Linked DNA regions of Robiginitalea biformata HTCC2501. The protein of the gene in region 1 interacts with the protein of each later gene in a pairwise test. Links are inferred from orthologs where the notes say so. Each region holds a gene or a part of one and is shown in the gene's direction. Other genes may lie near its edges.

Region 1 (3,751 bases):
TCGTACGCCCCCCAAAATTCCTGCATTTCGGCGTAGTTGGCGCGGACCCCGGGATGGAGCCCGCGGGTAATCCGTTTGCGCTCCAGGCTGTCCACGCGGTTGATTTCCGCCAGGCAGTACCCCAGTCCGTAGGCGGATGCCGCATACTGGAAGTACGGGTCCGGATTCTTCTGGGTGACCAGGTATCCGATAAAATTGGTTTCGTTTTCTGCTGAATAGCCCAGTTGGTGGCCCACTTCATGCCCGCAGACCACCGGGTAGCGAAACAGCGGCAGGCGCCCGTTGACCTGTGCCTCCCCGGTAAAAGGGTTCAGGTACCCCCCGTATCCCATATAGGTAAGTGCGGTGCTGATCAGGGAGTTTTTCAGGCTGGGATGGCGGTAGGTAAATTCCGGGAAATCCCCGGAGATGTTTTGGTAAGCCGCCACGGTCATTTCCCGTATTTCCCCTTGCGAATAGGGCAGGCGTACCGGGGTGAGGGTATCCCCGGCAAGCGTCTCCTGCAGGGCATTCGACCGGGCGGCAAGCCACTCGGCTGTCTGCAGGAGTTCCTCCCGGGAGTATTCCTCGGACATCCCCAGGGCCGCCCCCAGGGGCTCCCGAAAATAATTCAGCCCCCAAAGCAGGTAGAAAGTGCCGTGCAGGATGGCAAACCCCGCAAGGAGGTCCCGCAGAAATCCCGGGATACGCCTGCGGACAGTTTTCAGCTTGCGAAAGAGCCACCAGAACAGGAACGCCAGTAATCCGAGGTAGACCAGGTCGCCCACGGAGAAGGGAATCCACCCGTAGATTCGGCGGAAGAACCCGGAGAGGTAGGGGTAGAGCCCCCGGCTGTACCACTTTTCCACCCATTGGGGGGAGCTGGCTGCAAAGCGCACCAGCACCCATTGCAGGAGGAGGGATAGGGCCAGGATATTTTTGATCCGGTTGCGCATGCCCGCAAAAATAGCCAATTCGCTCGTGAGGCTGTGGGGCATTCCGTATTTTTGGCGGATTGAAACGATACCCTATGGAAGAGTTGGTTATTCGGGCGGAGCCCCGAACGGTTTGGAAACACTTTGAATCCCTGAGCGCCGTCCCGCGCCCGTCCAAGAAGGAAGACCGGGTGATCCGGTTTATCCTCGATTTCGGGGCGAACCTGGAGCTGGAGACCCGGCGGGATGCCGTGGGCAACGTGGTGATCCGCAAGCCGGCCAGCAAGGGCATGGAAGGCCGTACGCCCGTGGTCTTGCAGGCCCACCTGGATATGGTGCACCAGAAGAACGACGCCACGGAATTCGATTTTGATAATGAAGGTATCCGGATGTACCGGGATGGCGACTGGGTGCGTGCACGCGGAACAACCCTGGGGGCAGACAACGGCCTGGGGGTTGCCGCCATCATGGCGGTCCTGGAGTCCGACGACCTGGCCCACCCGCCCCTGGAAGCCCTGTTCACCATCGATGAGGAAACCGGGATGACCGGGGCCAAAGGCCTTCAACCCGGATGGCTCAAGGGAAAAATCCTTCTGAACCTGGATACCGAGGAGGACGACGAGCTCAGTGTGGGCTGTGCCGGGGGCGTGGACGTCACCGGGACCTCCCGATATGAGGCAGCAGCGGTTCCCGCAGGTTGGAGGGGATATGAAATTCAACTCCTGGGCCTGCAGGGCGGGCACAGCGGCATGGACATCCACAAGGGTCCTGGAAACGCCAACAAATTGCTGGCCCGGCTTTTGTACGCCTGCTATGATGCCGGGGCCTGCGGGCTACACCTCCTTACCGGGGGGACCCTGCGCAACGCCATCCCCCGAGAAGCCCGTGCAGTCCTTTCCCTGAACCCGGACCGGGAAAGTGCATTCCGCGAAGCTTTTGAGAGGGAACGGACCGCCCTGTTGGAGGAAAACCGGCAGTTGGAACCCGGGCTGGAGATTACCATGTCCCCGGCAGATGTAACCGGGGGCCTGCTGCCCGAAGACGATGCCGGCCGCCTGTTGCGCTGCCTGTTGGGATTGCACAACGGGGTGGTCGCGATGAGTGCGGAATTCCCCGGTCAGACGGAAACGTCCAACAATGTGGCCCGGGTGGCCGCCGGATCGGGCGAAATCCAAATAGGTTGCCTGGCCAGGTCTTCCCGTGAAGGCGCCAAGGAGGCGCTGGTGCGGCAGCTGGAGGCCGTATTTACCCTGGCGGGTTTCCGGACGGAAACCAGCGGGGAATATCCCGGGTGGGAACCCGCTCCGGATTCAGCCATCCTGGAACTCGTGACAAAGCGATACCGGGATCTTTTCGGGGAACCCCCTCGGATTCTGGCGGGGCACGGCGGCCTGGAATGCGGAATTATCAAAGACAAGTATCCCGACCTGGACATGATCAGCTTTGGGCCGACCATCCGGGGAGCCCACAGCCCGGATGAGCGGGCCAGCATCCCTTCAACCTCCAAATTCTGGAAGCTGCTCACGGACGTACTGGCGCATATTCCTGAAAGGAACTAACGCCCTGTCCGCTCCCTGATAGGGATTAAAGCCCTGTCCGTTCTGCGGTTATTCGCTACCCTCGATTTCGATTATTTCCAGGTCAAAAATCATGTCGGCCCCAGGAGGCACGGGGCCGTTGCCCTGGTCCCCATACGCCAGGTGGGAGGGGATAAACACCCGCCATTTGTCGCCCACTTCCATCAGCAGCAGGGCTTCCTTAAAGCCCGCGATCAGTTGCGTATCCGGGCTGTAGGGCATCGGGTAGGGGGTCAGTGAGCCCCGGTGCATCTGCATCAGACGGTCGAGTTCCCCGAATTCCCGTGCCACCGATTCATCCGAACTGTCGATCAGCGTCCCGTCTTCGAGCCAGCCGGAATAATTGACAAGTACCCGTTGCCCGATGGACGGTTTGGGACCTTCCCCTTCGTTCAGGACCAGGTATTGCAGCCCGGAGGGCAGGGATTCGGCCCGGGCTTTCTGGTCTGCGAATTCCGCTACATAGTCCTGTAATCTTTGCCGGCGGGCCGCTTCGGCAGCCTCCTCCTGGGCAAAGTAGTTGCGCATCACCTCCACGGCGTCGAAGTCCTTCGCGTCCCGGCCTTTGCGTACAATTTCAACGGTCTCCATCACCACGGAATCCAGGGGTTTGTTGCTGGCGGGGTCTACAGGGACGGCTGCAATGGAATCCACCACCTCGATCCCCTGGACCACCTCCCCGAATACCGTGTGGATGCCGTCCAGCCAGGGCGTCGGGGCATGGGTGATGAAAAACTGGCTGCCGTTTGTTTTGGTTCCCCCGGAATTGGCCATGGAGAGGATGCCTTTTCGGTCGTGGACCAGGGAATCCACGATTTCATTGGAAAACCGGTACCCGGGCGTACCCCGGCCGGTGCCCGTGGGGTCTCCCCCCTGGATCATAAAATCCTTCATCACGCGGTGAAACGTAACCCCATCGTAATAGGGCTTTCCCTTGAATTCCTCGCTGACAAACGGGCTGGTCCCTTCGGCCAGGGTCACGAAGTTCGCTACGGTAACCGGAGTCTGCTCGTATTCCAGCCGGAGGATAATTTCCCCCTGGTTGGTCTGCATTTCGGCGTAGAGCCCGTCGCCCAGATCGGCATATTGATTGGATTTACAGCCCGTGGCCAGCAGGCCGATCAGCAGGAGTAATGAGAATGTCTGTTTCATAGAATTAGGGATTGGATGATTCGGAATCCGATTGTTTTTCGATTTTTACAATTGTTAGGGTACTCTGGACGGGCAGGTTCGGCCCGATTCGTTCCTGGTCCCCGTGGT
Region 2 (3,749 bases), 2.5 Mb from region 1 along the record:
CAAAAAGCGTCCGCTGCCAGCTGGCGCCCCCGTCCGTAGTCTTGTAGATGCCCCGTTCCTCGTTGTCCGAGTAGAGGTGTCCCGCCACGGCCACCACTACCTCGTCCGGGTTTTCCGGGTGGATGACGATCCGGCCGATATGGTGGGAATCCGGCAGGCCGGCAAAGGTCCAGCTCTCCCCCCCGTCTGTGGATTTGTACAGGCCGATCCCGGCGTAGGACGACCGGGACGCGTTGTTTTCTCCCGTTCCCACCCAGATGGTGCCGGAAGGCCAGTGTACGGCAACCGCCCCGAGGTTCTGCGTGGGGGCGTTGTCCATGACGGGGGTAAAACTCGTCCCGTTGTTGTCGGTGTACCAGAGGCCGCCCGATGCATAGGCCACATAGAATTCCACCGGGTTGTCCGGGTTGACGGCCAGGTCCACCACGCGGCCGCTCATTACGCTCGGGCCGATATTCTCCAAACGGAGGTTGGCCACTTTGGAGGCGTTGGCCATCCGGGCTTTTTGCTCCAGGGCCTGTTGTACGACAGAGGCGTCGGTAGCAGGGGCTTGGGCCAGTAAGGGTAGGGTCGCCAGGCAGGCGGCAAGGGTACGGAAAATCTTCATTTCTATGGGCTGGTTTTGCTTGTAGGATTCCCCCTGCAATGTGTGATTTTTACACAAAACAGTTGCACGGGTGCCTAAAAAATTGTTAATTTATTCCTCTTTTCGGACGAATCTACCAAAAAAGCGCGACACCTGTTCAATGAACATTGCCCGCTTTCAGGACAGCTCCCGGAAGACCAAAGATCGCATATCCTGCTTCTAATAGCAACTAACCAACCAACCACACCTCGGGGGCTTCACAAAGCCCCCTTTTTTTGTCCCGACCGCCCGGAATCTTCGCCCCCCGAATTATTGTTCCCGCCTGCCGAATTTTTGTTCCCACCCCCGCGAATCCCTACCTTTGGGCAAACCGAAAATACCTATGAAGTACCACCCGATCGATTCCGGGCTTTTCACCAGGAACCGCCAGAAGTTTATGGCGAAGATGCAGCCCGGCAGCCTGGCCGTTTTTAACTCCAACGACGTATACCCCATCGGGGCGGACAGCACGATGCCCTTCCGCCAGGCCCCGGACATCTTCTACCTCTCCGGGGTGGACCAGGAGGAATCCATCCTGCTGCTGTTCCCGGACGCCATCGACCCGAAACACCGGGAAATCCTCTTTTTGCGGGAGACCAACGACCACATCGCCGTCTGGGAAGGCGAAAAACTCACCAAGGACCGGGCCTTCGCCACTTCGGGTATCCGCACAGTGTACTGGCTCCAGGACTTTGACAAGGTGTTTTTTGACCTGATGACCGAGGCGCACACCATCTACTTCAACACCAACGAACACTACCGGCAGGCCGTGGAAACCGAGACCCGGGAAGACCGGTTCATCCACGCGACCAAACGGAAATTCCCGGCCCACAAGGTGGCCAAGAGCAACCCGATCCTGCAGGAGATCCGGGGAGTCAAGGAACCCGAGGAAATCGACCTGATGCAAACCGCTTGCGGGATTACCGAAAAGGGCTTCCGCCGGGTGCTCGGCTTCGTAAAACCCGGCGTCTGGGAGTTCGAGATCGAGGCGGAATTCCTGCACGAATTCATCCGGAACCGCTCCCGCGGCTTTGCCTATACGCCCATTATCGCCTCGGGCAACAGCGCTAACGTGTTGCACTACGTAGAGAACAAAAACCAGTGCCGGGAAGGGGAGCTCATCCTGATGGACGTGGGGGCCGAATACGCCAATTATTCCAGCGACATGACGCGGACCATCCCGGTGAGCGGCCGCTTTACGGACCGGCAAAAACAGGTGTACAACGCTGTTTTGAACGTCAAGAAGGAGGCCACCAAAATGCTGGTGCCCGGCACGCTCTGGGCGGAATACCACAAAGAGGTGGGCAAGCTGATGACCTCTGAGCTCCTGGGCCTGGGCCTGCTGGACAAGGCAGACGTACAGAACGAGGACCCGGACAAACCGGCCTATAAACAATACTTCATGCACGGCACCAGCCACCACATTGGCCTGGACACCCACGACTACGGGGCGCTGAAAACCCCCATGCAGCCCAACATGGTCTTTACCGTGGAGCCCGGCATCTACGTGCCCGAAGAGGGCTTCGGCATCCGCCTGGAAGACGACGTGGTTATCCGGGATAAGGGCGAGCCACTGAACCTGATGGCGGACATCCCGATTGAGGTGGAGGAGATTGAATCACTGATGAATGGGTGATTCGATTTGAAGATTTGAAGATTTGTCGATTTGAAAATGCAGCGAGGTGATTTGGAAATTTGTCAATGAGGCAATGGCTAAGCCCGCTCGATATCAAAGAGGGAAAGTGAACGAGCCGATACCAGCCAACTCGCCGGGATGGCGCGATACCCCATTTTCAAATCTTCAAACCGGCAAATTTTCAAATTAAAAAACCCCGGGCACTGGCCGCGGGGTTTTTCTTCGTGTAACTCAAAAAACAAACTACTCTTCGATAAAAAGATAGTTTAGGTTCAGGTCGTTGAAGGCCTTGTTGAAGGCGGTGATTTCCTCGTCGACCATTTTGTCGAATGCGCTGAGCTGGGTTTCGATCTCCCGGCTGAGTTCCTGCTGCACGGCGATGTCCTGCTCGGTGGGCGGGAAATCGTCCAGGCTCACCAGGGAATTCAGGTGGGCCAGCTTGTTGGTCAGGCGGATCGGGAAGTTCAGCGGATCCTGCCCGCTGCGGTTCTGGGTCTGGTAGAGCGCTTTTTCGATCTCGCCGAAGCCTTCCTTCATCTCCTTCGCCTTTTCCACCAACTCTTCCGTCGCTTCATTGCCCTTATACTGCTTCATAAAGGCGTCCAGCTGGTCGTTCACCTTCCGAATCTTCTCAATAGACTGGTGGGCCCGGTCTACGGTCTCGTTCACAGCCGTGATAAAGTCGTGCTGCTTCTGCATGTCGGCCACGGTTGCCTCGGCCCGCGGGTCCGGCACAATCCGGAATTGCTGGGTTTGAGTCTCCCCGTTCGCCGTCAGGTGTACCTGGTAACTGCCGGGAACCGCCTTGGGCCCGCTGAGGTTCGCCCACCAGAGGATCATGCCGGGCAGGCGTTTGGCCCCCTTGCCCTCGGTATCCCAAACATGCGTGTTGCCGCCTTTTTCCACCTTTAGCTTTTTGTCGTTCTCCGACGCATACGTGCTGAAGTTCGCCAGGGTATCCCCGGCCATCGTCGTATAGGTCAGGGCCACGCTGTCCTTCTCGGAGAAATTCTTCATATAGAAGTGGGTCACCACGCCATTCGGGTGGTTCTGCCCCTCGGTGAGCGATGGGGTGCTGCGCGCCCCGCCCTTGGTGCGATAGGCATCCTTGGGCTTGTAGAGGATGCTGGTGGCAGACCGCTTGGCGTCGTCCAGCTGGTGGAGGACGGTGAGGTCGTCCAGGATCCAGAGGCTCCGGCCCTGGGTGGCTACAATCAGGTTGTTGTCCTTGATGGTCAGGTCGGTGATCGGCACCACGGGGAGGTTCAGCTGGAAGGGTTTCCAGGAGGCCCCGTCGTCAAAAGAGATATACATGCCCGTCTCGGTACCTGCGTAGAGCAGGCCTTTCCGCTTCGGGTCTTCGCGTACCACCCGGGTAAAGTGCTCCGGGTCGATGCCGCTGGTGATCTCCGTCCAGCTCTGGCCGTAATCGGTGGTCTTGTACAGGTAGGGCTTAAAATCCCCGAGCTTGTAGCGGGTGGCCGCCAC

What was found. Proteins that work in one complex are often made in the same cells at the same time.
Region 2: the proteins of RB2501_RS14125 (region 1) and RB2501_RS02990 interact in binary tests that used the Escherichia coli proteins (3 or more experiments, as listed by UniProt). The link is inferred for Robiginitalea biformata HTCC2501 from one-to-one orthologs.

Annotation. Positions count from the first base shown.
Region 1 is NC_013222.1:3,181,022-3,184,772, reverse strand. Bases 361-3,241 are described here. They hold RB2501_RS14125 (aminoacyl-histidine dipeptidase), read left to right. Parts: upstream 361-1,009; coding sequence 1,010-2,473; downstream 2,474-3,241. Other genes in these bases: RB2501_RS14120 (peptidylprolyl isomerase), read right to left, coding at 2,522-3,241; RB2501_RS14130 (DUF3810 domain-containing protein), read right to left, coding at 361-977. Outside these bases: more of RB2501_RS14130, read right to left, coding at 1-360; more of RB2501_RS14120, read right to left, coding at 3,242-3,643; gliding motility-associated peptidyl-prolyl isomerase GldI, read right to left, coding at 3,648-3,751. UniProt on the Escherichia coli protein: Dipeptidase with broad substrate specificity. Requires dipeptide substrates with an unblocked N-terminus and the amino group in the alpha or beta position.
Region 2 is NC_013222.1:663,361-667,109, reverse strand. Bases 236-3,114 are described here. They hold RB2501_RS02990 (aminopeptidase P N-terminal domain-containing protein), read left to right. Parts: upstream 236-968; coding sequence 969-2,261; downstream 2,262-3,114. Other genes in these bases: RB2501_RS02985 (WD40/YVTN/BNR-like repeat-containing protein), read right to left, coding at 2,505-3,114; RB2501_RS02995 (beta propeller repeat protein), read right to left, coding at 236-607. Also shown: more of RB2501_RS02995, read right to left, coding at 1-235; more of RB2501_RS02985, read right to left, coding at 3,115-3,749.